DNA from 3 places in the Vallitalea maricola genome. Region 1 is predicted to be linked to each of the others. Evidence: predicted binding sites of a transcription regulator. Region 1 holds the regulator's gene; each other region holds the start of a gene.
What was found. Region 1 encodes NrdR, which represses ribonucleotide reductase genes. Its sites were predicted from a motif close to CACAANATNTTGTG; they were not measured.
Positions count from the first base shown of each region.

Region 2: a site for NrdR is predicted at 5,618-5,631, ahead of AACQ14_RS18725 (ribonucleoside triphosphate reductase). Genes of this name have one in related genera too.
Region 3: a site for NrdR is predicted at 3,647-3,660, ahead of nrdJ (ribonucleoside-triphosphate reductase, adenosylcobalamin-dependent). Genes of this name have one in related genera too.

Region 1 is NZ_BTPU01000094.1:9,652-20,153, forward strand. It holds gene topA (type I DNA topoisomerase) at 1-299, opposite strand, end outside; gene dprA (DNA-processing protein DprA) at 312-1,409, opposite strand; gene AACQ14_RS21640 (lipid II:glycine glycyltransferase FemX) at 1,428-2,657, opposite strand; gene alr (alanine racemase) at 2,657-3,760, opposite strand; gene AACQ14_RS21650 (YifB family Mg chelatase-like AAA ATPase) at 3,845-5,383, opposite strand; gene AACQ14_RS21655 (helix-turn-helix domain-containing protein) at 5,862-6,155, shown strand; gene AACQ14_RS21660 (DUF6241 domain-containing protein) at 6,345-6,752, opposite strand; gene nrdR (transcriptional regulator NrdR) at 6,921-7,376, opposite strand; gene AACQ14_RS21670 (YlmC/YmxH family sporulation protein) at 7,496-7,759, opposite strand; gene sigG (RNA polymerase sporulation sigma factor SigG) at 7,818-8,594, opposite strand; gene sigE (RNA polymerase sporulation sigma factor SigE) at 8,677-9,396, opposite strand; gene AACQ14_RS21685 (sigma-E processing peptidase SpoIIGA) at 9,537-10,454, opposite strand.
Region 2 is NZ_BTPU01000071.1:2,078-12,579, forward strand. It holds gene AACQ14_RS18710 (S8 family peptidase) at 1-2,537, shown strand, start outside; gene AACQ14_RS18715 (tetratricopeptide repeat protein) at 2,879-4,132, shown strand; gene hflX (GTPase HflX) at 4,172-5,452, shown strand; gene AACQ14_RS18725 (ribonucleoside triphosphate reductase) at 5,734-8,112, shown strand; gene thyA (thymidylate synthase) at 8,676-9,506, shown strand; gene AACQ14_RS18735 (dihydrofolate reductase) at 9,566-10,063, shown strand; gene AACQ14_RS18740 (MFS transporter) at 10,207-10,502, opposite strand, start outside.
Region 3 is NZ_BTPU01000017.1:21,202-31,703, forward strand. It holds gene AACQ14_RS05585 (HAD family hydrolase) at 209-916, shown strand; gene nrdJ (ribonucleoside-triphosphate reductase, adenosylcobalamin-dependent) at 1,071-3,428, opposite strand; gene AACQ14_RS05595 (hypothetical protein) at 3,812-4,336, shown strand; gene AACQ14_RS05600 (hypothetical protein) at 4,432-4,578, shown strand; gene abc-f (ribosomal protection-like ABC-F family protein) at 4,680-6,608, shown strand; gene AACQ14_RS05610 (ABC transporter permease) at 6,869-8,380, shown strand; gene AACQ14_RS05615 (ABC transporter ATP-binding protein) at 8,394-9,068, shown strand; gene AACQ14_RS05620 (PASTA domain-containing protein) at 9,072-10,502, shown strand, end outside.

The sequences.
Region 1 (10,502 bases):
AAATTTAGAGAAAATAACAAATGCCATGAGATTGCTTCACCTTCACGGTCAGGGTCAGTAGCGAGAAAAACTTTGTTAGCCTTTTTTACTTCTTTTCTAAGATGTTTTAGGAGTTCACCTTTACCTCTTATAGTAATATATTTCGGTTCAAAATCATTTTCTACATCTACCCCTAACTGACTTTTGGGTAAATCTCTTACATGTCCCATTGAAGCTTCAACTTTATAATTACTACCTAAAAATTTTTTTATAGTCTTTGCTTTTGCAGGCGATTCAACTATTACTAAATTCTTTGCCATTTTTACCCTCCACTACAATTTTTTAATAAAATATTTGTTTGGCAGTTGTTTTATTACGCCCTTAAGTTCCAGTTTTGTTAATATCAACCCAAGTTCATCAATTGGTATGTTTGACTTAATATGTATATCGTCAATAAATAAAGGTTCTAAACTTAAACAAGAATACACTATTTTTTCAATTTCTGCAAGTCCTAAAGTAATATTTTCTGAATTTTTTTGTTTTTTCTTGGTGAAACTCATAGAAATTTCATCTAAAATATCATCAATATTGGTTACCATTTTAGCACCCATTTTTATTAAATTATTAGTACCTTCACTTAGCTTATCTGTTATCCTGCCAGGGATACTATAGACATCTTTTCCTTGTTCCAATGCTTGGTCTGCTGTTATTAGAGAACCACTTTTTCCTGCAGCTTCTATAACTAGTACTCCATCACTTATTCCACTAATAATTCTATTTCTTAGAGGAAAATTACCTGGTTTTGGAATTTGATTAACTGGAAATTCAGATATTAGAGCTCCTTTATGACTAATGTCATCCATTAATTTATAATTTTCCTTAGGATAACATATGTTAACACCTGATCCAAGGACAGCATATGTTCTGCCGCCGCCTTCCAATGCACCTTTATGAGCAGCAGTATCAATGCCTCTTGCCATCCCGCTTATAATTATAATTCCCATTTTAGCTAATTCTCTTCCAAAAAGTTTTGCAACTTCCCTACCATATTCAGTACACCTTCTAGCACCGACTACAGCTATGATGGGAGAATCATCTTTTATATCTCCTTTTACATAAATACCATAGGGATAGTCATAAATATTTTTTAAGTTTTCTGGGTACAAATCATCATCAATAGAATAAAAATTAATGTTACTCTTTTTTATTCTGTTATAATATTCTATTATCTTATCTTTATTTCTAGACTGGATAATTGCTTTTCTGTCTATTTCTCTTAGGCCTTTTACTTCGCAAAGTTCATCAGTCGCTTCCCAAATATACTTTGGTTCATCAAAATAATTTAATAGATATTTTATTTTTTTTAACCCAATACCTTTTATGTTATTCAACCATAACCAATAGTGCTCCTTTTCCATAATACTCCCCATATACGCATCATCCTTTAGTTAATTTTTCCTAAGTTTTCTAATTAATCTTTTTACTTTTGGCACCCAAAATTCCCACAGATTATAATAAAATTTACTAACCACCAAATCAAATTCGCCTATATATTCAACAAAATCACCATTAAATCCCTTTTTAAACCTGTATAAACCATATAGGTGATGGTTTGGGTCAAGATTGCCTGAAATTCCTCTAAAATCATATAATGTACAACCACAATCCATAGAATATGATATCATATGCCATTGCAATAAGTAATTAGGCATTAGATTTCTATATAAGTTATCACTTGCTCCATATAGATACCATGCTTTTTTCCCATTTAATAATACAATTGCTCCAGAAACAATAATTCCATCTGGATTTTTATCAGCCAACTCTGTCATCTCTGGAATTTCTCTTTGAAGTTTATTAATTCTATCTTCGTTAGGTTTTTTTGAGTTTTCTTCTTTCTCCAAGTCAGTAATAGCTTTATCTAGTGCTTTCTTAACATTATATTTAGCCATGAACAGCTTCATTTTACCTTGTTTTTCCATAGTATTATACATATCTTTAAAATACTTTAAAGGTCTTGTAATAAAGCCGTCTCTAGCGCCTGTAACTCGCATGATTCTTTCAAATTCTTTTAGGTCATCTATACTGCCTTCATATATTTCAATACCCTTTTTTTCTGCAAGTCTAATATTGTACCTTGTTTTATGATGAAAACTTTTGAATAATGTATCTTTATCCTTATCAACATCTAACTTGAATACAAATCTAGGCTGAATCCCTTCAAAATCAAGATTTGTTCCTTTGTGTGCATAACCCATATTTTTCAATGATTCTATGAGCTTAGTGTTGTCAATACCATCTTCTTTTATGTCTCCATCTATAGTTCTTTCCTTATATATTATACATGGGTCAATTTTCACAAAAATCGCCTTTGTTTTTTTAGCATATTGCTTTAATTCTTTTGTGAATTCTTTAACTAAGTCAATATTTTCATAATCAAGAACATATCCTCTTGGAGCATATAAAATATATCTTGATAATCCAGGTAATTTTCTTCTAAGCAGCATAGCTGATGCTTGCAAATCACCACTGCCATCTTCTAAACCAACTAATTCCTTAGTCCACTCTCCAATACACTTTAGGTTTCCCCATTCTATAGATTGTAGAGCATGTCCGTTAGGATGTTTTTCATTAAATAAAGTAAATTTTTTTTCATCTATGTGTGTAACAAATTTCATTAACTCTTTACCTCCGAAATGTATGTCGTTTTTATATTCTCTTTTACAAAAATAGGTGAAATCTTTATCTCAACCATAATTTTATCAGGGTCATCTATGCCTGTAATATCAACAATAGTATACTGCATATTAGGTCTTCCTAATATTTCTAAAGGTTTTCCTTTATAGAATATTACTGTTTTATTCCTAAATAAATATCTATATATTTCTTTTAAATAATATATAATAACTGAACCGAATTTGGAACCTATAGGTTTCTTAATCAATCCCATTCCACAATAAAATCCCATTGGAACTATTCCTATAGTTTTATCTTGTTTTGATTTATAACTATTACCATAACCTATATGTTCTCCGGCTTTAATACTTTTAGAATATATGATTTTGGCTCTAATATCAGCAATCTTTTTGAGCCCTATTCTTTTTTTGCTATTACAGGGACCATATAAAGCATTACCTAATCTTACCATATTATAATGAGCTTCTTTATAGTCTATTGTGTTTTCGCTATTAGATATATGATAAATTAGGTTGCTGTAATGCTGATTAAAGAAAGTTATATATTTATCAAACTTTTCTTTTTGTCCTAATACATATGACCTATTATTTTTATATGTTGTTGCAAAATGAGAATATACTCCTTCTAGTATGGCACAAGTAGCTTTTTCACATAGTGACTTAACTTCTTCCAATTGGTCATAATCTATACCAAATCTATTCATTCCTGTTTCTACTTTCAAGTGAAACTTGATTGTCTTTTTATTGTTTTCTGTCCAATCTATCAGTTTTTTTAATTGATTCAATGAACAGATACTCATAGTAATATTATTCTCATAAACTATATCAAACTCTTCAGTGGGTCCCATTAGAAAAATAGATTGCTCTAAACCGTTTTTTCTAAGTTCAACACCTTCGTCTAATAATCCTACTCCAAAATAATTAACATCACCACTTAATGCTTTTGCAATTTCTACACTTCCATGTCCATAAGCATTACCTTTTACAACTGCCATAATCATAGTGTCACTATTTAATTGTTCTTTTATTTTGGATAGATTATAATAAAGGTTATGAAGATTAACTTCCAAATAGATATCAGACAATTGTCTTCCTCCTCAAATCATTCTATTAATTTCCCTAAGTTAACATTATAAACAGTTTATGGAATAATATCAAGTTACTATTTATTAATCAAAGTAGTTACGGTCAAGAGATCTATATTGAATTGCTTCTGCTAGATGTTTTTCTTCTATGTCATTTTTACCATCTAAATCCGCTATTGTTCTTGCAACTTTTAATATTCTATGATATGCTCTCGCACTCAAATCCAGCTTCTCGAAGGCTAACTTCATCATTTCTCTGGATTCATCACCTAACTGACAGTATTTTTCAATCTGAGAAGCACTTAACATTGAGTTAAAATATATCTTGGAATCTTTATATCGTTCTTGCTGAATCTTATGGGCTATCATTACTCGTTTCTTAATATCCTTAGAAGTTTCCATTTTCTTCTTATCATTAAGTTCATTGTAATTAACATTATTGGCCTCTACGTGCAAATCTATTCTATCAAGTAGTGGTCCGGATATTTTATTAAGATACCTTTTTATTTGTAATGGAGTACAGCTGCATTTTTCTCTGTCGGGATAATATCCGCATGGACAAGGATTAAGAGAAGCTACAAGCATAAAATTAGCTGGGTATGTAATTGTTGCATTCACCCTAGATATTGTTACCTTACCATCTTCTAGAGGTTGTCTCATTACTTCTAATACATTTTTGCTAAACTCAGGCATCTCATCTAGGAATAATACCCCATTATGAGATAAGCTTATTTCTCCCGGTCTTGGAATTCTTCCTCCACCTGTTAACGCTGAGTTTGATACTGTATGGTGGGGAGCCCTAAATGGTCTCTTAGTGACTAGAGCCTGATCTTTTCTTAACAATCCAGCTACACTATATATCTTAGTTATTTCTATACTCTCTTCAAAAGTCAGATCTGGCAATATGGTAGGTAATCTCTTTGCCATCATAGTTTTACCTGAACCAGGAGGACCTATCATTAAAACGTTATGAGCTCCTGCCGCCGCTATTTCTAATGCTCTTCTAACGTTTTCTTGACCTTTTATATCGCTAAAATCAATTATATTTTCTTCATTATCCCATGATTCATGGAACAACTTTTCTATATCAATTTGCTTTGGTTCTATTTTAATATTGTTATTTAATAACCTGACAACTTCAGACAAGTTACTAACACCGATAATATCAATACCTTCTACCACTGCACCTTCATCAACGTTATCTATAGGAATGATACATCTTCCAAAACCATTCTTATATGCACTATAGACAATTGGCAGTATACCATTTACTTTTTGAACTTCTCCATTAAGAGATAATTCCCCAATAATTAAGGTTTTATCCAATGATTTGGTATCTATTAACTCCATACATGATAATATGCCAATAGCTATTGGTAAATCAAATGCAGGTCCTTCCTTTCTTATATCAGCTGGAGCTAAATTTACTGTTATTCGCTTACAGGGAAATTGAAATCCTGAATTGTTAATAGATGTTCTTACTCTTTCTATAGATTCTTTAACGGCAGAGTCTGGTAATCCAACCAAATCAAGCCTAGGAAAACCGCTTGATATATCTACCTCCACCCCAATCATGTATCCGTCAATGCCCATTAACGCAGCACTATAAACTCTATTAAACATGTTGTCCCCCTTGTCATATGTATATTTGGTTATGCAATAAAATGAAATGTTAAACAATTAAGAATTTATTATGTTCAACTTATTAAAGCATTAACCTTATTAGTAATTTTAAGTATATAAACAATCTATATCATTATATCATAAAATAATCATATTATTAATAACAAATTAATATTTCAATTAAATATGGCCAAAAACTAAGTACTAAAACACTCTATTTTTTTAATTTGTCACTTATACTAGGTGAACTATAAAAATTACTAAACTAAAACTAGTTCTCTATTAATATAGAAGAAACTAGTTCAAACCTTTCCATTTTGAAATTATTAATTATGAATAATAAATTATTATATTCAGCATATTAATAATATTATACGTTTAATGAATAATTGTCAAGTTATTATTACGTTTAATGTATTAGAATTATTGATAATTATTCTATAAAATATAATTATATTGATTAAAGGAGTATTTTAATATGAATATTGGTTATAGAATTAAACAACTACGTAAAAGTAAAAGCATGACGGGGAATCAATTGGCTGAGATTACAGGTATTTCACAATCAATAATTTCTAGGTATGAAAGAAATAATATTGAACCACCTATATCATCATTGAAAATTATATGTGATGCATTTGGAATTTCATTATCTGATTTTTTTATAACAGATAAAAATCCAATAGTGCTACAAGATTTGCTTAATTGTGCTATGGAGCTATCTCCTGAAAAACTGGAAACACTTATACAGGTTGCTAAATATATGAAATAATATATTATAAATTATAAAAATACTCTAATCAAACTTTGAGTCCACCTTAAAATACGTCGAAATTAAGCCCTTAAAGATTCAAGGGTATATATGATATACCTCCAATGGCAAAAATCCATTTAAAGCTAAAATATGCAATTATAGGAAGATAATCATTATTATATCATTGCTAATAAAATCCAAAAATAACTATTCTTTTAATTTATAAGCTTTTCCAACACTTCCACCTAACTTATCCCACAGATAATTATGTTCATCTACTGCACAGGAAAAATCTTCATTCTTCCAGTTATATAATATGGTCAAAAGTCTTTTTTTGTCAGGATACTCTGAAACTAGAACTTCAGTAATCAAGTAATCAACTCTTTCTTCAGTGATTTCAATCTCACCCCATATTTCATCAGCAACAATTTTAGTGTTTGCCATCATGTGCATTTCATTCCATACTTCTTTTTCATCTCTAACATATACTTTAGTTAGTTCTGTCGTTTGAATGAGTTCTTGATACTTGGTATCATCAATCTGTTTAATTTTGTTTGAGCATCCAGTTATAGATATAATAATTAATATTAATATTAACATAAACATCCTATTCATTTTCAAGTCTGTCACCTCTAGCTAGTTGAATGTTTTTACATGGTATAATAAGAATAAGTTACCCTTTTATACTATCTTCTCCAATCTGAATTAGGATTATTATATTCATACTAAACTAACAAGTGTTATATTATTCCATACACGAAAAGAGGCTTCCCACTGGGAAACCTACTTATCATTCAATATTTTTTTCAGTTCATCCATAAAAGTATTAATATCCTTGAATTCACGATATATAGATGCAAACCTAACATATGCTACTTCATCTATGGTCTTAAGTTTTTCCATTACCTTTTCACCAATATCTTTACTTTTGATTTCTTTTTTTAATGAATTATACAAACTGTTCTCTATTTCGTCTACTAATCCTTCAATTTCACTCATTGATACAGAACGTTTATGACAAGATCTAACAACACCATTCATTAACTTATTTCGATTATACGGTTCTCTTGTCTTATCTTTTTTAATAATGACTAAAGGTATTGTTTCTATCTTCTCATAAGTAGTAAACCGTTTGCCGCATGCTTCACATTGTCTTCTTCTACGTATTAAATTGTTTTCGTCTGATGGTCTTGAGTCAACTACTTTAGTATTATCCTCATTGCAAAAAGGACATCTCATAAGTTATTCTCCCTACTTTCCGCTTATAGCCACTATTTTAGTCATATTATAAGTTATAAGCAGAAAAAGGTCAACCTTTGATTTTAAATACTTATAATTATTTAAAATAATTTTAATTATTAGTATTCTGATTCAACCAATGACTTATCAACGTTGATATCAACCAGAATAATATCTTCACCTATCTTTTTAATACTATCCCAGGGTATTTGATATTCCTTGCCTCTACCAAACATTCCAAATATCTTAGCTGGCCCTGGAACAATCAGCTTAATCAATTTGCCTTCCTGTAAATCTACCTCAATATCACTTATAAATCCTAATCTAATACCATCGTTAGAATTTATAACCTCTTTTTGCTTCATATCATATATTCTAACCATACTAATTTCCCCCTAAAAGCTGTCCTTGCTTAGATTCATATTCAAAATAATTTACTAGTTAATTTAAGTATCTTTTCATATGTCTTATAGCTGATTTTTCTAGCCTTGATACTTGTGCTTGAGAAATACTTATCTCACTAGCAACTTCCATTTGTGTTTTACCTTCAAAAAATCTAAGCTTCAGTATATTAAACTCTCTTTTAGGGAGTTTTTTCATAGCTTCACCAAGAGCTATTGATCTAACCCATCTTTCCTCTTTATTCTTTTTATCACTTACTTGATCCATTATATATAAGGAATCGCCCCCGTCATTATAAACTGGTTCAAAAAGTGACACAGGATCTTGAATAGCATCAAGAGCAAAAACAACATCCTCTTTCTTCATATCTAACTCTTTTGATATTTCCATAATAGTTGGTTCTTTATTATTTTGTCGTAATAACTTTTCTTTTGCTTGTAAAGCTTTATAAGCTGTATCTCTAAGAGACCTACTGACCCTTATACTGTTATTATCTCTTAGATACCTTCTTATTTCCCCTATTATCATTGGTACGGCATATGTTGAAAATTTAACATTTTGAGTAATATCAAAGTTATCTATCGCCTTAATAAGTCCTACACAACCTACTTGAAACAAATCATCTACCATTTCCCCTGAATTACTAAATCTCTGGATTACACTTAATACTAATCTCAGATTACCGTGAATATATTCGTCACGAGCAGCAAGATCTCCATCAAGTATCCTATTAAATAATGCTTCCTTTTCTTTATTTTTCAATATGGGTAATTTAGATGTATTCACACCACATATTTCAACTTTGTTCAATGCCATACTCTACCTCCAGTAATCATTTTGTCATATATTTTTCCTTATACTAAAATGATTGCCAGTGGTAATATATTTATACCTTTTTTTATTGCATTCTAATAATTTCCTTTTGTAATCTTTTTATGATTTTCTTCTCAAGCCTTGATATATATGATTGTGATATGCCTAACATATCAGCAACTTCTTTTTGAGTTTTTTCTTCGCCATCTGCTTTCAGTCCGAATCTAAGTTCAACAATAACTCTTTCTCTATTAGACAATTTACTAAGAGCCTTTTTCAATAATTCTTTATCTACTTCTTCCTCAATATTTCTATAGATAACATCTTCCTCAGTACCTAGTATATCAGATAATAATAGTTCGTTTCCGTCCCAATCTACATTAAGGGGTTCATCAATAGATATCTCTAACTTTGTTTTATTATTTCTTCTTAGATACATAAGGATTTCATTTTCTATACATCTAGAAGCATAGGTCGCTAACTTGATTTTTTTATCAGGTTTGAAGGTATTTATAGATTTTATCAATCCTATCGTACCAATAGAAATTAAATCTTCTACTCCAATACCAGTATTTTCAAATTTCTTAGCTATATATACTACAAGTCTTAAATTATGCTCAATAAGTATAGATTTCACTTTAAAATCGTTTTCACTACCAAGCATAGCAATAATCCTTGATTCCTCTTCATTCCCAAGTGGAGCAGGCAATATCTCACTACCGCCAATGTAGTGAATCTCTCCATTATCCCACAAAAATAATTTTCTAAATCTCTCAATAAGTTTTATGCTAAAAATATCTAATATGTTTTTACTTTTACATACCAATTCTATTCCCCCTATTATATATCTTTTGTTTTATATTAGAATTAAAACAAAAGATATTTTCCTTAGCTTTTATGTTATTTTTTTGTGTTCTACCACATTTTTATAAAACCAATAATATTCTAATGTACACTAACTAATTCGGGATGTATAAGGACTTGGTAACTGTTGTCATTTGACAGTTTTTTATCATATACAGCAATCACCACATCTCTATAATCTTTCATTTCATCACCAAGGTTAATACATATATTATCCGCAACAATTCCAAGTAACATTCCATTTTCATTACCAAGTGAAGAAAATGGAATAAGCCTTAATTTTAAATTACTGTTTTTACCAAAATCTGTAAAATTAGATATATTATATAAATCACCAGAGATATTTAGCAACTTATCATAACAATCTTTTGTTAGTAAACCTTTTAATAGTTCACTTTCTGCAATAAGAACAGGATTATTTGTTATAGGATCGTATAGATTATTACCTGTATCCAATAAGCCATTAACCTTAATCTTAGAATCGTCAATATTGATTTCAAGTCCAAATAAATTTTTATTAGCCCTAATTGTACTAGACATTACTTTTCTAACGATTCTAAATATGACAATTGCAATTATTCCAAAAATTACAAACAATCCTACTCTCAAATTCATATTGTATGTACCATTTATTATTTTGCTTACAGCAACTCCAATAAATGAATAGTAATATAATGCAAACATTAATCCGCCAAGCATGATTGCGCTTAAATACATAATAATTGTTAATTTAACAAATTCACTTAATCTTTTAGGTTTGAATGATATGTATATTAATAATATACTAGTTAACAAGTATCCTACGATAACATTAAAAAGATAACTATCATAAGGAAGTATGACTATAATACACATCATTAATGATCCAACTATAGCACCAATCAATAACCTTATGTTCTTGGAATTTTTCTTAGTTAGAATCTTAACTATCCAGAGTATAATATAGTCCATTATCAAATTAATGATGAAGACTATGTCAATATAAACTTCTAAATACACGCCCCCCCTCCTTTACAAATTTGTAATAAATCAAGGCTTTATTAGTTT
Region 2 (10,502 bases), on a different contig from region 1:
TAGCAGTATTCACTGGAGAGCCTAACATAACTATACAATTATGGAAAGCTTATTCGGATGCAATAAATGTGTCAATACAAGCACCTAATGGTGTGTCTTCAGGTTTTATATCGCCTACTCTTGGTAAACAGCAATTTAACTTAGATGGAACTAGAGTTTTATTATACTATGGAGAACCATCACCTTTTAATTTGGATCAACAAATATATATTGAATTAATTCCACAAACTGGTAATTATGTTACTGAAGGAATATGGAAGATAACTCTTCAAGCTGATAGTATAGTATCAGGAAATTATGATATGTGGTTACCTAGTTCAGTGGGAAAAGATACAAAATTTCTTAGACCTACCATAGATACGACTCTTACTATGCCTTCAACAGCAACAAAAGTAATAACAGTTGGAGCATATGACTCATCAACAGGAAGTTTAGCACCATTTTCAGGAAGAGGGTATACTAGACAGTCTAATACAATAACTGTAAAACCAGATTTAGTGGCACCAGGGGTTAATATAGTAGCAGCATATCCCGGCGGGGGTTATGATTCATTAAGTGGAACCAGTATGGCAACTCCATTTGTCACAGGGTCAGCCGCTTTATTGATGGAATGGGGTATTGTAAAAGGTAATGACCCTTATCTATATGGTGAAAAGGTTAAATCATATTTACAGAGATCTGCAAGGAGGAACGAAGCACTATTTGATTACCCTAATAATTTATGGGGATATGGAACTCTTTGTTTAGCTAATGCTTTTAGAGGATTAGGTGGAGTTGAAATAGCTGAAAGTAATAGGGGAGAAGAGATTAGAGAACGGATTCGTGAAGGAAGTGATCCTGAAGTATGTAAACAAGCAGTAATATCAGAAGAGTATTTTGATTTACTGATTGAATATGAGAGTATAGAGGATATATATGAGAGATATAACCCAGAGTGTATACAGATATTGGATGACCAATATGCAGTAGTACATATATTTATTGGCAAAGATGGGTGCAGAGGGATTATTAATAGAGTTAATCTTAGTGATATCCCACACTGCTATGGACCTTATGCATTAAGTGCTTTAGAAGATGCAGGTATATTAACCTTCCACAATCAGCCATATGTACCTCTTAGAGGTGGGGGAGTTTTGATAGGAATAATTGATTCAGGAATTGATTATACTGACTCAATATTTACATATGAAGATAATACTACTAAGATAAAAGCTATCTGGGATCAGACCATAGAAGGTTCACCACCGGAAGGATTCATATATGGAACAGAATTTAATGAGAAGCAGATTAATGAGGCATTACAAGCAGAAGATCCTTTGACTATTGTACCATCTATTGATAAAACTGGTCATGGCACTTTTCTAGCTGGTATTTCAGCTGGTCGTGAAGATAGAGCTAATAATTTTGTAGGAGCTGCTCCAGATGCATCAATAGTTGTCGTAAAATTAAAGGAAGCAAAAAAATGTCTTAAAGGTTTTTACTTAATACAGGATAATATTGATAATGTTTATCAAAATACAGATGTAATATTTGCAGCTAAATATATACGTGAATTGGCTGTTAAATTGCAAATGCCACTTTCAATAATTATTGGTGTAGGAAGTAATCAAGGAGCACATGACGGAAGTTCAATAACAGAGAGTTATTTACAGTCAATCGCTAGAAGGATAGGTAATACAGTAACCGTTGCTGTTGGAAATGAAAGTAATTTGGCACATCATTATAGAGGTCAATTTGAAGAAGATGATGAATTCAAGAATATAGAAATAAAAGTAGCACCTAATGAACCAGGATTTACATTTAATATATGGAGCAATGCACCAGATAAGATATCAATATCCATAACATCACCTACAGGTGAATTTATTGATAGAATACCAGCTACATTAGCCAAAAAAGAAGAAATAAAATTTTTATTAGAAAGAACAACGATTTATATAGAGTATCAATTATCAGAAGGCAGGACAGGAGATGAAGTCATCTTTGTTAGGATGGAAGAGCCTACTGAGGGTATTTGGACCATTACTGTGTATGGTGACCTCATAGTGAATGGAAGAATCGATGTTTGGCTGCCTAGAAAAGATTGGATAAAAGACGAAACCCAATTCTTATTACCAGACCCATTTACAACAATAACTGACCCATCATCAAGTATAGGGCTTCTTTCAGTAGGCGCATATGACCATAAATCTGGAAGCTTATATCTATCTTCGGGCAGGGGATTGACAAGAGATGATGTATTAAAACCAGATTTAGTAGCTCCCGGCGTGGGGGTAGTGGGTCCATTACCAGACGATACTTATGGACCAATGACAGGAACAAGTATAAGTGCAGCTATAACAGGAGGAGCAGCAGCATTATTATTAGAATGGGGGATAATAAAAGGTAATGACCCTACAATGGATACAGGTAAAGTTAGAAACTACTTAATTAGAGGAGCTAAGAGAAAAAGGTCAATTAAATATCCTAATAGTGAATGGGGATATGGAGAGTTAGATTTGCTTGGTGCTTTTCAAGCTATAAGAGGAAGTAAATAATAACGGTGAGAAAGGGATTAGCATATATGGACTATATCCCTTTCTTTATGAATATTCAATATTGCAATAATATGTTGCTAATAATTGCTTAGAGTAATAATAAGATACATATATAACAATGCTGTTAATATTAATTATCTAGCTAGGTTCATTACTTAAGTTTACCTGACTGTATAGAGTAATCTTTTATGATTTATACATAATCAGAATAATAAAAATTTCAATGAAATAAATCAAAGGTTAATATTTTACATTTAATATGGTATAATATGAAATGATACTATTAAGATGAGTAATTTGTATAAAAGAAATTACATGAATACTGGAACGGAGTAATACCAATGAAAAGATTGTTAAGTATATTAATTATAGTAACCATATTTATTGTGGGATGTGGTTCTGATAAAGAAGTAATTAAGATCAATAAAGAAGGTTTTGAACTTTTTTCACAGGGAAAATACCAAGAAGCACTTGAAAAATATAATCATGCTATAGAAGAGTATCCAGATTTTTCTACTTCATATGCTAACAGAGGTATGATATATTTTGAACTTGGCAGTTATGATGAAGCATTGAAGGATGTGGATGAGGCAATAAGTTTGAATAGTAAAGATGCAGTAGCCTATAGTAATAGGGGATATATGAATCTAGCGCTAGGAGAAGTTCAAAAAGCTATAGAAGATCTAGATAAAGCAATTAGCCTAAGAAATTATTTTCAAGAAAAAGAATCATTAGGAATAACTTATACTACTAGAGGTACAGCATATGGATTATTAGGTGAATATGAAAAAGGTATTGAGTCATTTGATAAAGCCCTTAAAATAAACAAGAATGACAAAACAATATATAATGCGAAAGGTATTCTCTATAAGGATTGGGGTAAGTATGATGAAGCTTTGGAAAGTTATAACAAAGCATTATCAATAGACCAATCATATGCTTATGCATATGCTAATAGAGCATTTGTTTTCTTTATTACAAAAGAATATGATAAAGCTCTTGCTGATGCAAATACAGCGATAGAGCTTAATCCAATAATACCTCAGGTCTATAATACAAAAGCACTTATATATAGTGAAAAAGATGAAACTGATAAGGCAATAGAAATCTATGATTTTATTATAGATAAATGGCAAAACTATGCTGATGCATATATTGGCAGGGGTAATGAATATTTTAAGAAAAAGGACTATGGGCAAGCATTAATCAACTATTCAGTTGCTGCTGATTATGGAAACAACGATGCTTTAGCCCAAAAGGGATATCTACATGAATATTTAGAACAGGACGAAGAAGCAATTGCAGCTTTTGAAAAGTATTTAGAAGCTGTTCCAAATAATTATGATATAACAATAGAGATTGGTGATTTATATCAAAAGTTAGAAGAATATGAGAAATCAATTCAATATTATGACCAAGCTGTAAAGATAAATCCTGACATATACAATAGTTATTTTAAGAAAGGATTATCTTTAGAATACCAAGAAAAATATGAGGAGGCGCTTAAGATGTTCAATAAAGTATTAGAAATTAACGAAAATCAGGTAGATGCAAAAAATGAGATTAAATTTATTGAAGAGAAACTAAAAAGGTAGAGTTAAAACCTTCCCTTAGTTTCTATAGGAGGAATTTATATGCCAGAAAAACACTTTGAAATAGAAAGAGATTATGTTGATAGAGTTATACTTGTCTGTGTAGCTACTAGGGAAAATGATTCTTATTGTGAAGAATCCCTTGATGAATTAGAAGAATTGGCTAATACAGCAGGAGCTATAACTTTAGAGAAAGTTATACAAAATAGAGAAAGTGTTCATCCGGGAACTTACTTGGGAAAAGGTAAAATTGCTGAAATAAAAGAGTTGATATATGAACTAGATGCAACAGGAATAATATGTGACGATGAATTATCACCAGCTCAGCTTAAGAATCTGGAAGATGTATTGGAATGTAAGATTATGGATAGGACAATGTTAATTCTAGATATCTTTGCAAAAAGAGCTCATACTAGAGAAGGTATAATTCAAGTTGAACTAGCACAACTTCAATATAGATTATCAAGATTAGCTGGTATAGGGACATCTTTATCCAGACTTGGTGGTGGTATTGGTACAAGAGGACCTGGTGAAAAGAAACTAGAGACTGATAGAAGACATATCAGAAACAGGATATCACAACTTAAGAAAGAGTTATTGGACGTTAAGAATCACAGAGACCTTATTAGAGAAAGAAGAAAAAAACAGGGTAAGGTAAAAATAGCTATAGTTGGTTATACTAACGCTGGGAAATCAACGTTGCTGAATAAATTAACTGATGCAGAGGTTCTTGAAGAGGATAAATTATTTGCAACACTGGATCCAACTACGAGACAATTGATATTACCTAATGGTACAGAAGTTTTATTAACAGATACAGTTGGATTTATTAGAAAGTTACCTCATCATCTGATAAAAGCTTTTCATTCTACACTTGAAGAAGCTGTTGTAGCAGATATTTTAATCCATGTAGTAGATAGTGCTAATGAACAAGCCAATAGCCATATAAGGGTTGTATATGAAACTCTAGAAGAATTAGGTGCAACAGGTAAAACAGTCATAACTATTTTCAATAAGATTGACAAAGAAGGAAGCAACAAACATCTTGAGGATTATAATGCATACAAGACTTTACAGGTTTCAGTCAAAGAAGGAACAGGATTAGAAGAGTTGTTGGATATAATAGAGAAAAAGATTCAACAAGACAAAATATTAATTAAAGAAGTTATTTCTTATGACAATGGTAATCTTCTAAATCAGATTCGTGTAAATGGACAGATAATAAAAGAAGAGTATAGAAATGAAGGAACTTATATAGAAGCTTATGTAGATGATAAGACTTATGGGGAACTAAATAAAATAAAGACTAAAGTACTAATTTAAAATTATAGCATATAAAATTAACCACCAAATATTGTGACAATATATAATTAAATTCACAATATTGGTGGTTTTAATTGGCAAAAGGGACTTCGAATATAATATCTAATACCTAAAAATAAAACATAAAACAACATATATTCTAGTATTAATAGCCTATTCCGCATATACCATATATAGTGTGCATGTGTGGAATTGATACATTATGTAGTGTTTTTTATATTGACTAGTATGGGTATATATGGTATATTATTATTAATTCGTTGTGAGAGAGGAGACTATCAATGTTTGACGTTGTTAAAAGAGATGGAAAAATAAGCAAATTTGATTTTGTTAAGATTAAGGAAGCAATCACAAAAGCATTTATTGCGACAGATAAGAATTACACTGAAGAGATATTAGATATTTTAGTGCTAAGAGTTACATCTGATTTTCAAGATAAAATTAAGGATGGAAAGATTACTGTTGAAGATGTACAGGATAGCGTAGAAAAAGTTTTAGAGCAAACCGGTTACACTGATGTAGCAAAAGCATATATTCTATATAGAAAACAAAGAGAAAAAATAAGAAATATGAAATCCACAATACTTGACTATAAAGAAATAGTCAATAGTTATGTAAAGGAAGAAGATTGGAGAGTTAAAGAAAACTCTACAGTTACATATTCAGTGGGAGGACTTATTTTACATAATTCAGGAGCTATAACTGCTAACTACTGGTTATCAGAAATATATGATGAAGATGTAGCAAAAGCTCATAGAAGTGGTGATATACATATTCATGACCTTTCAATGTTAACAGGATATTGCGCTGGATGGTCATTAAAACAATTAATAGAAGAAGGTCTTGGTGGTGTTCCAGGAAAGATAACATCATCACCAGCGAGCCATTTATCTACTCTTTGTAATCAAATGGTTAATTTCCTTGGAATAATGCAAAATGAATGGGCAGGAGCACAGGCATTCTCTTCTTTTGATACATATTTAGCACCTTTTGTCAAAGTTGATAATCTTACATATAAAGAAACAAAACAATGTATTCAATCATTCGTATTTGGTGTCAATACACCTAGCAGATGGGGAACACAATCTCCATTCTCTAATATTACACTTGATTGGATGGTTCCAAATGACTTAGCGGGATTACCTGCTATAGTGTCAGGTAAAGAACAAGATTTTACTTATGGTGACTGCCAAAAAGAAATGGATTTGATTAATAAGGCATTCATTGAAATCATGATTGAAGGAGACGCAAACGGTAGAGGTTTCCAATATCCAATTCCAACATATTCAATAACAAAAGATTTTAATTGGGATGAAACAGAAAACAATAAATTATTATTTGAAATGACTGCAAAATACGGAACTCCATATTTCAGTAATTATGTTAACAGCGATATGGAACCTAGTGATATAAGAAGTATGTGTTGTAGATTACGCCTTGACCTAAGAGAGCTTAGAAAGAAACAAGGTGGTTACTTTGGTTCTGGTGAAAGCACTGGTTCAGTTGGTGTTGTTACTATAAACATGCCAAGAATAGCGTATCTAGCTAACAATGAACAAGAATTTTATCAAAGACTAGATAAAATGATGGATATATCTGCACGTTCACTTAAGATAAAAAGACAAGTAATAACTAAATTATTACAAGAAGGATTATATCCATATACTAAAAAATATTTGGGTAACTTCAACAGCCATTTCTCAACTATTGGATTAGTTGGTATGAATGAAGCTACTCTAAATGCTAAATGGATCAAATCAGATATAACTGAAGAAGGTGCTAGAAAATTTGCTCTAGACGTTCTTGATCATATGAGAAATAGACTCTCCGATTATCAAGAGGAATATGGAGATCTCTATAACTTGGAAGCTACGCCAGCAGAATCCACTAGTTATAGATTAGCAAAACATGATAAAAAACAATATGGTAATATATTATCAGCAGGAAAAGAAGGAGAAACACCTTACTACACTAATAGTACACATTTACCTGTTAACTATACAACAGATGTATTTGATGCACTTGACATGCAGGATGAATTCCAAAACAAATATACATCAGGAACAGTATTCCATGCATTCCTTGGAGAAAAACTTCCAGATTGGAAGGCTGCTGCTAATTTAGTTAAAACAATAGCGGACAATTATACATTACCATACTATACAATTTCACCTACTTATTCTGTATGTAAGACTCATGGTTATATACCAGGTGAAGAATACACTTGTCCTCATTGTGGAGCTTCTACTGAAGTATACAGCAGAATCACTGGATATTACAGACCGGTACAACATTGGAATGATGGTAAGGCTCAAGAGTTCAAACATAGAAAAGAATACGAACCTGCTAAATCAACCATAAAATCAATACATACTAGTTTCAAAGCAGAAGAAGAAATTGCAGCAACATTAGAAGCTACAAATAATGCTGAAAAATTATTATTCACTACAAAGACATGTCCTAACTGTCATATAGCAAAACAATATCTTGAAAACAAGAGTGTTAAAATAATTGATGCTGAAGAACATGCTGAACTAGCATCAAAATACAAAATAAGAACAGCACCAACACTTATAGTTATTGATGATGAGAATGTTAATATATACATGGGACTTTCTGATATTAAGAAATATGCTGAAAGCGATAAATTAGAGGCTTAATCTATATAAGCTAAAATGATATAGGCTATATATAGTCGATAAAGTATTAAATTAAAACAGACAACGGTCGTATATTGAAACCATATATAGTGATAATACACTCTCGTTACGTTTGTTGCTTCTATCTGTTTTTAAGGTATGGCAACAAGCCGTAAAAGTTGTTATTATCACTATATATGGTTATTTCTATATTTACCACTCTTGAGCAGTAAAAAAAATGTGACGATGGTAATAGCCAATAGTTATGGTAAATAGAAGAAAAAGTGTTTTGTGATTACATTGAAGATTACTCAAAGCAAAATAGTATATGTATATGTGGAGTAGTGAGGCAGGACGCCGAACCCAGCTTTTTGCTCAGGACGAGCAAGTAGCTGGCGTAACATATACATATACTATTTTGCAATAACCAAGTCAGAACAAAACAATATTTCTGACTTACTTACAATATAAATCAAAAAAAATTACACGACTTAATATAAGTTTTTATAGACAATTTTTCATTTATACTGTAATATTATACAAGGTTAAATTAAGTTATTACCATAGAGAAAGGAATGTGAGTTATGAGTAGAGCAGATAAGATATTTATTGATATGTGTAGAGACATCATTGACAATGGTTATAGTTCAGAAGGACAAGAAGTACGACCTAGATGGCAGGACGGAACACCAGCACATACAATCAAGAAGTTTGGTGTTGTCAACCGCTATAATTTAGCTGAAGAATTCCCAATTCTCACGTTAAGACCTACATACCTAAAATCAGCAATTGATGAAATTCTATGGATATGGCAAAAAAAATCAAATAACATAAAAGACTTAAAAAGTAAGATATGGGATAGCTGGGCTGATGAAACAGGTTCAATAGGAAAAGCTTACGGCTATCAATTAGGAATAAAACACAAATATAATGAAGGCGAATTCGACCAAGTAGATCGTGTATTATATGACCTTAAACATAATCCAAGCAGTAGACGAATTATGACTAATATTTATAACCATCAGGATCTACATGAGATGAACTTATATCCTTGTGCATATAGTGTCACTTTTAATGTGACAGGTAATAAACTAAACGCTATACTCAATCAGCGTTCTAATGATGTATTAGTAGCTAACAATTGGAATGTAGTCCAATATGCTACTCTAGTCCATATGTTTGCCAGAGTATCAGGACTAGAAGTGGGAGAATTAGTACATGTTATTGCTGATGCTCATATTTACGATAGACATATACCACTAGTTGAAGAGCTTATATCACGTAAAATTTATGATGCTCCAAAACTTATTGTTAATCCAGAAATAAAGGATTTCTACGATTTTACAGTAAATGACTTTGTATTAGAGAATTATCAAAAAGGTGAACAGATTAAAGGTATACCTGTAGCTGTGTAAGATGTTAACAAAGATTAATTATATGTGGATAACATATAAACTAAAAGGGTGATTTGTGGATGAACTTAATAGTTGCTGTGGATAATAATTGGGCAGTAGGTTATAACGGTGGATTACTTACCTATTTACCAGGAGATTTACCTTATTTCAAAGAAAAGACAATGAACAAAGTTGTTGTCATGGGAAGAAAAACTCTAGAGTCCTTACCAAAAGGAAAACCTCTAAAAGGAAGAGAAAATATAATTTTAACTAGAGATAAAGATTTTACTTGTGAAGATACTATCGTCTGTCACAGTAAAGATGAAGTTTTAGATTATATCACAAGGTACAAATCTGATGAAGTATTTATTATTGGTGGTGCAGAAATTTACAATTTATTTTTAGATAATTGTGAGAAAGCCTATGTTACTAAGGTATATGGTGAGCTACCTGCTGATAAGTACATCACTAACTTGGATGAGCTTGATAACTGGAACATAACATGGAAAAGTGAAATGAAAGAACATGAAGGGCTTAAGTTTCAGTGGACAATATATGAAAACAATAAATTAAAATAAATATATTATAGCTATCAATTTAGAAAGGTAAACTGCTAAATTACCTTAATTGATAGCTTTTTATTATATCTAATAAAAATATTATAGAAAATAAAATTAACTTATTGATTCAGCTTTTCCACTTTTAATTTAATCCAAATAAATCAAGGATTATAGGTTTGGTTAACCTTTTGTTTCTTATTGAATATGAATAAAGTCGCAATTAGGATACCGCCACCAATTACAACAAAAGTATAATTAGCAAGTATAGAAGAAACATATCCAAATATAATATCTCCTAAAGGCATTAAAACACCAGCCATTGTAAATATAACCGAAAATACCCTTCCCAAATAATTCTCATCACAATTAGATTGTATATAAGTAAAGAACAAAACATTGAATCTTGAAAGAAAATAACCAAATAAAAAGACTGATACAAATAGAGCATAAGAATGTG
Region 3 (10,502 bases), on a different contig from region 1:
GAAGTTCATTTAGAATAGATAGCATCCTAACTTACATGGTTATAAATATAATAAAAAATAAATATAACAAAGTATTTTTTTAAATTCCCTTAAATTATTATTGATTTATTGGGATTTTTTTTATATCATTGATATAAACTATCTTTAATTAATTAAGGATTATAGGTTGCCTAAAATAATCTAAATATTTTTTGTAAGGAGTACAAGAATGAATACGTTTCTATTTGATTTAGACGGTACATTATTACCATTAGAAGAACAAAAATTTGTTAAAACATATTTTGATGAAATGCACAAAGTATTTGAGGATATCATTGATAAAGAATTGTTTATAAAATATGTATGGGCTGCAACTGATGTCATGAGAAAAAATGAAGAACAGAAGACTAACATGGAAATATTCATGAATAAGTTTGAAGAATTAGTTGGTGATGAAATTGATGAATATAAGAATAGATTTGACGATTTTTATGATAGGGGCTTTTTAGAGGTTGAAAAAGCAGTATCAAAAAATGATTATTCTGTTAAATGTATCAATATGCTTAGAGATAAAGGGTATACTGTTGTTCTAGCTACTAATCCTTTATTCCCACTGAAGGCAATTCACCACAGAATTAATTGGGCTGGACTCAAAGAGACAGATTTTCATCATATAACATCTTACGAGACTAGTCACTTTTGTAAACCATGTGTAAATTATTATGAAGAAATATTGAGTTGTATTAATAAAAAACCTGAAGAATGTATAATGGTTGGAAATGATGTACAGGAAGATTTGGTTGCAGGGGAATTAGGTTTAAAAACATATTTATTGGAAAATCATATAATCAATAGAGATGAAGAAGATATCATTTGTACCTATAGAGGTAAATATGAGGATTTATATGAATTTGTAGATAGTCTGCCAGCAATCTAGATTAGTAGGCTGGCTAACTATAAATCTATGTGATAATAAGCTTAAGTAATATAGAGTCTGTTTAGCCATTTAGACTGTTAAACAGACTCTATATTACTGGGCTATGATACATAAAATGTATGTGAGACAGCCTACATAATTATATTGTAGTATATTATCTTATTGGACAAACTCCGTTGTCACAACTGGAATCACCAATGTCAAAATTAATCTCTTCTTTTTCATATTTACTTATAAGACTAGGTAAAAAAGGTCTTAACTTAGCAGTTCTTTCATTAAATTCTTCCTCTTCTATAGCCTCATAAGGCAATAGCTTGTAAAAGTTGCCATCTAGTGATAAGAAAGATAATGCTACAATACTATCCCAGTTATTCCATACCCATTCTTCGACTTCATCCCATTCATGATCTCTTACATGTACCGTAATAGAACAGTTATGATCTACATAGTGTTCCATAAATAGTTGATAATTCTCTAATTGTTGAATTGCTGTAACATCATATTTGGTAACTCCTTTTGGAGCTTTTACAGGAAATTCTATTACCTTGGTAGTGCATGACTTATAATCTTGACCAACTTCTGGGAAAATAGGGTATTCTAATTCTTCACATACTTTTACTAACGGATCGTCACTGTTTATTCTAATTCTCCTGATATAATATGGAGAATGTGAGTAGTGAACCCCACTGGATACAGTTGGCAATTGACTTAGGGTTCCTTCAGGTTTGATTGTTGTTACTAGTAGAGGTTCGTTTTCGCCTATTTCACCAGCATATTCTTTGGCAGATGTTTTTGCAATTTCTCTTAATTCTTTAAGTAATTCTCCCTGTTCTTTTGTAGTAAGCCCAACTGCATTAACCATATCTTGCCATCCAGTCAAGGAACAGCCTAATAGTTTATCTCTTTTATGAATATAATTCCATCTAGGAATCTCTAATTCTGTACAAGTCATTCTATATCCAGCTCTTGCTGACAATTTTTGTGCCTCATATAGACCATCATAATCTAAAGTGTTATCTTTGTTTATGAAAGAGAATACATTGACGGTAGTTAGATTACATAATCCTTTTGAATCAAGTAAAATCTCACCGCAAGGATTGACACCATTCATATTGGGTCTTCTTTTCTTACCAGCAGCTTCATTAACCCATCCAGGTTCTCCAGAATAACGCATTTGCTCTAACTGCCAATGTAATTGTTCTCTAGAGGGTTTTTCTCTATAATAGATGGAATTATTACTCATTTGACGGTGAATAATATCTTCGTCTACAATCCATTGACCATCAATTTGTTTATATAGATTATTTTTTGCTTCAATAGCTTCTTTATCATCTGGATCTACAAGTACAATCTCAGCAGTTCTTCTAACACCGCCTACAACTACATTTTCGCCAATGATGTTAGCTATATCAAGGCAATCAATTGGAAGAAGTTTAGTATAATCTTCTCCGTTCAATACACCACGTTTTTTGATTATTTTAGTAGCTTTAATAAACATGTTTTTCAAGCTGGAGTGACCGCTGGCTGTACCACCGAAGGTCTTAAGTTTTTCACCTTTTGGTCTCACGTGATTATAATTAATTATTATAGTATTTATTTTACGGTATTCGTTACTATATAATACTTTTAGATAAAAATCTATCGCTTGAACCCATCCTTCTTTGCTATCACCTATAATAATTTTAGCAGTATTGTTATGGTTGAATTCTAAACTTGTATTGTCTTCCCTTAGATGTATTGGAGTAGGGGTATAATCTTCATGAATAATATCAAATTTAGTTCTAATCTTTGGTAACTTAGCAATATCGTCTTTTAATATTCTAATACCTACTCCAGAGCCTATCATTAACAGGTAAAACAAATCCTTGAATGCATCAAAGTCATCAATAATCGTAAACGAACAATTATAATTGGACATAGGATAATTCTTAGCAACATCAGTATTACCTACCCAAAAAGTACGTCCGGATAAGAATTGTCTTAGATTAAAGATATTATCATATAATTTTTCTGCTTCAGCTTTTGTAGTAGGGACTAGACTGCAATTGTATTCTACAGCTCGTCTTACGGTTTCCCACCAATATTCACGTCTTTTTTCTTCAGGAAGCCATCTAGAGTATGTTCTATAATAAACAAAAGAGCCTAATTGTTTCATTGGGTTTGGGCGATGCTTGTAGCGGCTGACAAATTCTTCTGACAATATCCTCCCATCGGTACGTTTGCTTCTTTTATCTCTTGTCTTATCTCTTTCATATCTATAGAGTATATATCTTTTTGCAGCATCCTTTCTAGGAGAGTCCATTAAGGATTCTTCAACCAAGTCTTGTATTATTTCAACTGATACGGGATTATTGTATGTATGTAATTTTTCTTCTGCTTTTTTAGCGATAGTTTCAGCTAATACATTATCAACACTTGCCTTAGTTTCTGACATCGATAATAATATAGCTGTAATAATTTTATTGACATCAAAATCCGCGATGGAGCCATTTCTTTTCAATACTTTTATCATTATTATTCATTCCTTTCGTCTTTTTATCTTAACACTTATATAAAGTTAAGTATTTTATAGCTGGATTAAATTGTTATTAATCTTTTATGTATATTATTTCTATTAAGCATAAACATTAACCATATTAATAAATTAAAAATTATATATATAATCTATTTAGCTTAATACACCAACAGTAACTTTGAACACATTATGTTGTGGTTGGTAGCTTGATAATATACAATATATTGTATCAGCAATAGAAATATGTGTCAATTAAAAAATGCTTATATATGGAATTTATTCTTAAAAATACTTGTGAAGTGATGGACATTACTTTGATTATCGGATAAACTAATAAAAGATACATAATAAAAATATATAAGTAATGAGGGAGAATTAAGATGAGTTTTTTATATGGGGATATATGTACATGGTGCTCAATCATATTAATTATTGCATTAGTTATATTGAGCATATCAAAAAAGATGCAAAAGATGAAAATTGCTGTAAATATTATTCTGTTTTTTTACGGTTTGCTAGGTTCTTTTACTTTACCAAGCTATCTAATGGTTAGACTTGGTAGATCACATAGAGTAGATAAAGATTTCATAAAGTGGGCTTCTGTAAAATTTTATGACTATTCTTTGGTATTAGCAGCTATAACACTTATAATATTGGTTCTTGCTATAGTGATATTTATTTTTAGTAAAAGGGTGATTTCAGATAATCTGAAATTTATCATGGTATTTGGACAAATATCTTTAATTGTAATAGGTTTTCTTCTAGGATTAAATACAATTAATAAGAGATTTGACGTTGCAATATTTATATTGAATATGAGTTATTTCAATGCCTTAGTATTATTTGGAATTAACATATTTGATAATTTGACTAGAAGAGTATCTTATGATAAAATAAATAACTGATAAGCAGTATTATTATATTTGTCTAACCTAGTTAAGTAAAGAAGGATTTAATGTTAGAAATATAAGCTTATAATTAAGAAAAGGTGTGTTAAAAAATGACTCAATCAACTGATTTATGGATGGTATTTAAAAGAAATATAACAGCAATTTTAGATGGTCCTACTACAAGTGCGTCCATTTTTAAATATCCATTATACAATAAGTTAGTTGAAGGATGTATGTATGAGAATACTGATACCTAGATAAGGTAAGCAAGTATAGCATATATAGATATGATTGTTTATTGATCCTAGACTAATGTCTAGGATTTTTTGCGTTTAAAAATAAATTAAAATTGAAAGGTATGATTACAATGATAGAATTGGGGATTAATAATTTATCAAAGAGTTTTGGAGCTAATAAAATATTTGAAAATGTTGGTTTTGATATAAAAACAGGAGAAATAGTTGGATTGATTGGCAGAAATGGAACAGGTAAGACAACCATAATGAAAATTCTTATGGGGCATGAGGACTATGAAGGTGAAGTTTTCTATCGTAAAGGCGTCACTCTAGGATATCTTGACCAAATACCTGTCTTTGAAGAAGATTATAGTGTTAAGGAAGTACTTTATCTTGCATTTAAAGATGTATATGATATTAAAAAGAAGATGATGAAGATTGAACATTCATTGACTAATGAGGATAATGATATTGATAAACTCATGAAGGAATACGGTCAGCTTCAAGAACGATTTGAGCTTCTAGGAGGATATGACATTGATGAGAAAATGAGTAAGGTAACAATCGGACTTCAAATATCTGACTCCATACAAAAGATGAAGTTTGCTAATCTAAGTGGTGGTGAAAAATCTAAAATTATGCTTGGTAAGATATTATTGGAAAAACCAGAGTTGTTGCTTCTTGATGAGCCCTCCAATCATCTTGATTTAAAATCAATTGAATGGTTGGAAGAGTACTTGAAAGAGTATAAAGGTTCAGTATTGATAATATCTCATGATAGATATTTTTTGGATAGAGTGGTTAATAAAATAGTTGAATTAGAATATAATGGTGCTTCAATATATCATGGTAACTACACATATTATCTAATGGAAAAAGAAAGACGGTTTATTGAAGCATACAATAGATATAAGGAAAACCAGAAGAAAATCAATAAGATGGAAGAGCAGATTAAAAGGTATCGTATCTGGGGAAAAATGCGTGACAGCGATAAAATGTATGTTAGAGCCAAAGAATTGGAAAAAAGACTTGCTAAAATGGAAAAATTGGATAAACCTGTTTTGGAGAAAACTAAAATCAAATTGTCTAGTAAAGGATTTGATAGAACAGGAAAAGAAGTTTTGATATTAAAAGAGGTTGAAAAAAGTTTTGATAACAGAACACTGTTTTCAGATCTTAACCTGACATTGTTCTATCAAGATAGTTTAGCTATACTTGGTGATAACGGTACAGGTAAATCCACATTGATAAAGATTGTTATGGAAGAATTAGAAAAGGATAAAGGCAGTATAAAATATGGTTCAAACATAAATATTGGATATCTGCCTCAAGAAGTTAAATTTGAAGATGAAAATACATCTATACTTGAAGCCTTTCAATATAAGTATAACATCACAATAGGAGAAGCAAGAACAGAATTGGCTAAGGTATTATTTATTAAAGATGACGTATTCAAAAAAATTAATATTTTATCTGGGGGAGAAAAAAGTAGATTAAAATTATGTATGCTCATGTACGAAAAAGTTAATTTCATGATATTAGACGAACCAACGAATCATTTGGATATTGATTCAAGGGAAATCCTAGAAGAAACATTACTTGATTTTAAGGGTACTATATTATTTGTATCTCATGACCGTTATTTTATTAATAAAATAGCTACTAAAATAGGGGAAATAGAAAATAAAAAATTAGAATTCTATAATGGAGATTATGAATATTATAAGAATGAATTCCTGAAAAAAGCTGATAGCACTATCATGAAAAGGGAACAAGTAAATAGAAGTAGTAATAAGAATTATAATCGTAAAAGAGTAGATGATAATGAAAATATTATAAAAAGAAAAAAGAAGCAATTAGAATCAATAGAAATAGAGATTGAATCATTAGAAACATCTATTGATGAATTAGAAATAGAGATGTTTGAAAATAGTACAGATGCAGGTAAACTTAATGAAATATCCGTTGAACAAAATGAAAAGAAAGAAGCACTAAATAAACTTCTAGAAGAATGGGAAAGTATCAGTGAAGACATTGATAGTTTAAGTTAGGTGCGTTTTCAACAAAATAGGCTGTTCGTAATGTTTTATGTAAATACCTTTTTAGGAATATTACGTAAAAAAATTATGATACAGTCTAATTTTTTGAACAATAATCATTGTGGATAATCTATTTTTATAGTAAATGACTTATATTACTATAGTGTAGAATCATCACATAATTTCACATAATTAATACATATTATTACCAATATTTATTGGTAGACTTAACCTACTAAATTTGTTAAGGGAGGTTTTAACAAGTGTATTTTATGAAAAGAGCCTTAAAATACATTAAAAACAAGAAAGGTAAAACTTTGTTACTAGGTATTATTTTCTTAATAATAGCCAATTTTGTTCTGGCAGGATTGTTGGTTTATAATGCCACTGTAAAAGCACAAGAACAGACAAGAATAAGTATTGGTGCAGATGTAAATTATATTATTGACAATGAAGGCATTATAGAAGATTCATTAAAAGGAGTACTCAATAAAGATGATTCATCAATAATTAGAGCCAGTTTTATGGGAGGGGTTACTACTTCTGAAAAACTAACAGAGAAAGGTGGTCCTACATACAGCAATATTATGAAAGTGGTTGATTCGGAATATGTAGACAGCTATGATATATCATTATCTTTTGAGGCTGATATCCAACAACTAGAGTCTTATACTCAAGATACAGGAGGAGCTAATGCTTCTAATCATATTTTTGATATAAAGCTATTCAGTGATGTTGCACCATCTGATTTTGATAATGGTAGTGCAGAATTGGTTGAAGGAGAATTTCCATCCATAGATCAAATTAATTCTGGTGAGAATGTTGTACTTGTTGAAGAAACAATAGCTTCCAACAATAACTTGAAAATAGGTGATACAATAACTAATACTGTTTCAGTACTAGATTATGAAGATGTAGAGTTGGAATTAAAAATTGTTGGAATATATAAAACTAACGAAGAAGTAGACCAAAGATTGATTGGTAGAGGAGGAGCTTCATTATTACCTCAAAACCGTTTATATGTTCCTTTTAATATTCTTAAATCCATAGGTCTATCAGATGAAGAATTAGAACATTTATTAATCACATCTAATGTTATTCATTTAAAAGATCCCTTATATACTGATGAATATAAAATAGAAGCAGAGAACAAAATAAAATTCAATTATGGTAAATTAGATGCTAATGATGATTTATACGACAGCCTAATGGGACCTATTGAAAAATTGGGTGTCATTGCAAAAATCATGGTTATCATTATTGCTGTTGCTGGTGCTGCCATAATAGGGTTAATTACTGCGCTTACTGTAAATGAACGTAAAGAAGAAATAGGTATCATGTTAGCTGTAGGTGAAAGTAAAATAAAAATAGTGATGCAATTTGTAATAGAAGTAACAATAATAGCAATTATTGCATTTATACTATCTTCTTTTACCGGTTCTGTTATTGGAGAAAAAATAAGTTCAACAGTATTAGAAAGTGATATTATCAGTAGCTCTGATAATAATAATAGAGGATTTATGATGAGATCCGCAGGGCAATTTAGTATGGGTAATAGTAAATCAGTAAATACAAGAGGTAATCAAGTTGATATGAACACTAATAGGACACAAAAAAATGATAAGCTGTCATTAGAAAATAATAAAGTAGATATAAATTTTGATATAACCGCTTTAATTCAATTGTTTGGTTTAGGTTTACTTATGTCCATAATAAGTACCATAATACCTTCGCTATATGTTATGCGATTCAATCCAAAACAGATTTTAATTAATAGGACTTAAAGGAGATGAGAGAATGTCCATATTAAGATTAGAAAATATATCTTATGGATATATTGATGGTAATAATAAAAGAATGATTCTAAATAATCTAGATTATACTTTTGAAAAAGGAAAATTTTATTCTATACTAGGACCATCAGGAAGCGGGAAAACAACTTTACTGGCAATTGCAGGTGGATTAGAAAAAGCACAAGAAGGAAATGTCTATTTTGAAGGTAAAAATATTAATGATATAGGACTTGGAAAATATAGAAGAAATAATCTATCTTTTGTGTTCCAACAGTTTAATCTAATTCCATATCTTACAGCTGTTGAAAATGTAGTCAATGTAATGGAAATAACCAATAACCAGGTTCCAAAACCTCATTATACCACTGCCTTAAATTTACTTAACCAATTTGGCATAGTTAAGACAAAAGCTGAAAGAAGCATATATAAGCTATCAGGAGGAGAGCAACAGCGTGTTGCTATAGCTAGAGGACTTGCAACTAATGTTGACTTAATAATGGCTGATGAACCTACTGGGAATCTAGATACTGCTACTGAAAAAGAAATAATCAAGATATTAAGGATGTTAGCAAAAGAATATAATAAATGTGTTATTGTTGTTACTCATTCAGATAGTATAGCAGGTCTTAGTGATATTCAGTTGAAATTAGTTGAAGGTAAGCTTACTGAAAGGATGTAGCACATGGATAGTAATAAAAACAAGGATATATTCAAAGATGGATTTAATTTCAATTTAGATGAGGAAAAGGAATTAGAAACTAATGAAGAGGTTCATAATAATAATGAAATAGAGAATGAATCTAAGATAGAAAATAATATTATTGAAGAAGACAATAGTGTCAAAGATGATAATCATAAAAAGGATTTTCTAGCTAATCTAAACGAAACTAGAAATGCTAGTTTTCAACAAGAAGAATTTACATACCAAAAAACCAGTAATTATAAGAAGTGGATTGTACAAATAATTATATTAGTAATTGCTGTAATAAGTATATATTTAATAGTTAATAGAAAAACAGAATTGATAGATTTTTCTAACATGTTGTATGAAGATGCAGCAGCATGGGCTAATGATAAAAACATTATACTTACTTATGAAGAAGAATACAGCAATGAAATACAAGATGATTATATTATATCTCAAAGTATAGAACCGGGAGAAAAGGTAGGGAAAGATTCAACTGTAAAATTATCCATTTCAAAAGGTAAAGATCCTTATGAAAAGATTGCAGTTCCAGATTTTGATACTAGCTGGTCCAAAACAAGTATTGAGAATTGGATAGAGCAGAACGGTATTATTAATTATAAATTCAATAATATTGAAAGTGAAGAAATACCATCTAATTATTTGATATCATATGAGTTGATAGGTGCTACGGATGAGACATTTGTGAGAAGTTCTGAAATTGAATTTGCTATTAGTTATACAGAAACATTTGATACAGTAGTCGTACCAGACTTTATTAATAAAACCATGATTGATGTAGATATATGGGCAAAAAATAATAATATGGAATATACTTATTCATACGAGAAAAGTTCCTTATATGATGAAGATATCATAATCAATCAAAGTGTTAAGTCTGGAGAAGAAATGGATGTTAATGAGGTATTTTCATTCGTCATATCAACTGGAGATGAAAATGAGACAATAATAATGGAAAACTTTTTGAACAGAACTATTATTGATGCTGACATATGGGCTAAAAATAATCGAATAAGATATACTTATTCTTACGAATATAGCGATATATATCCAGAAGATAGTATCTCATACCAAAGCATAAAAGCTGATGAAGAAATAAAAGAAGGAGATACAGTAAGATTTATCATTTCAAAAGGTACTGAAGAAGAAGAGGAAGAAATCATAGTTATGGATAATTTCCTTAATAGGGCATTACTTGATGTAGATATATGGGCTAAGAGCAATGGAATAGACTATAATTATACTTATGAATATAATTCTATTTACGAAAAGGATAAAATAATGTATCAGAGTATTCCTGATGGAGATGAATTATTAGGTGATGAGGTACTAAATTTTATCGTTTCTAAAGGGGAAGAAATAGTTGTTCCAGATTTCAGTGAATTAACAGTAGCTGAAGCTAAAGAA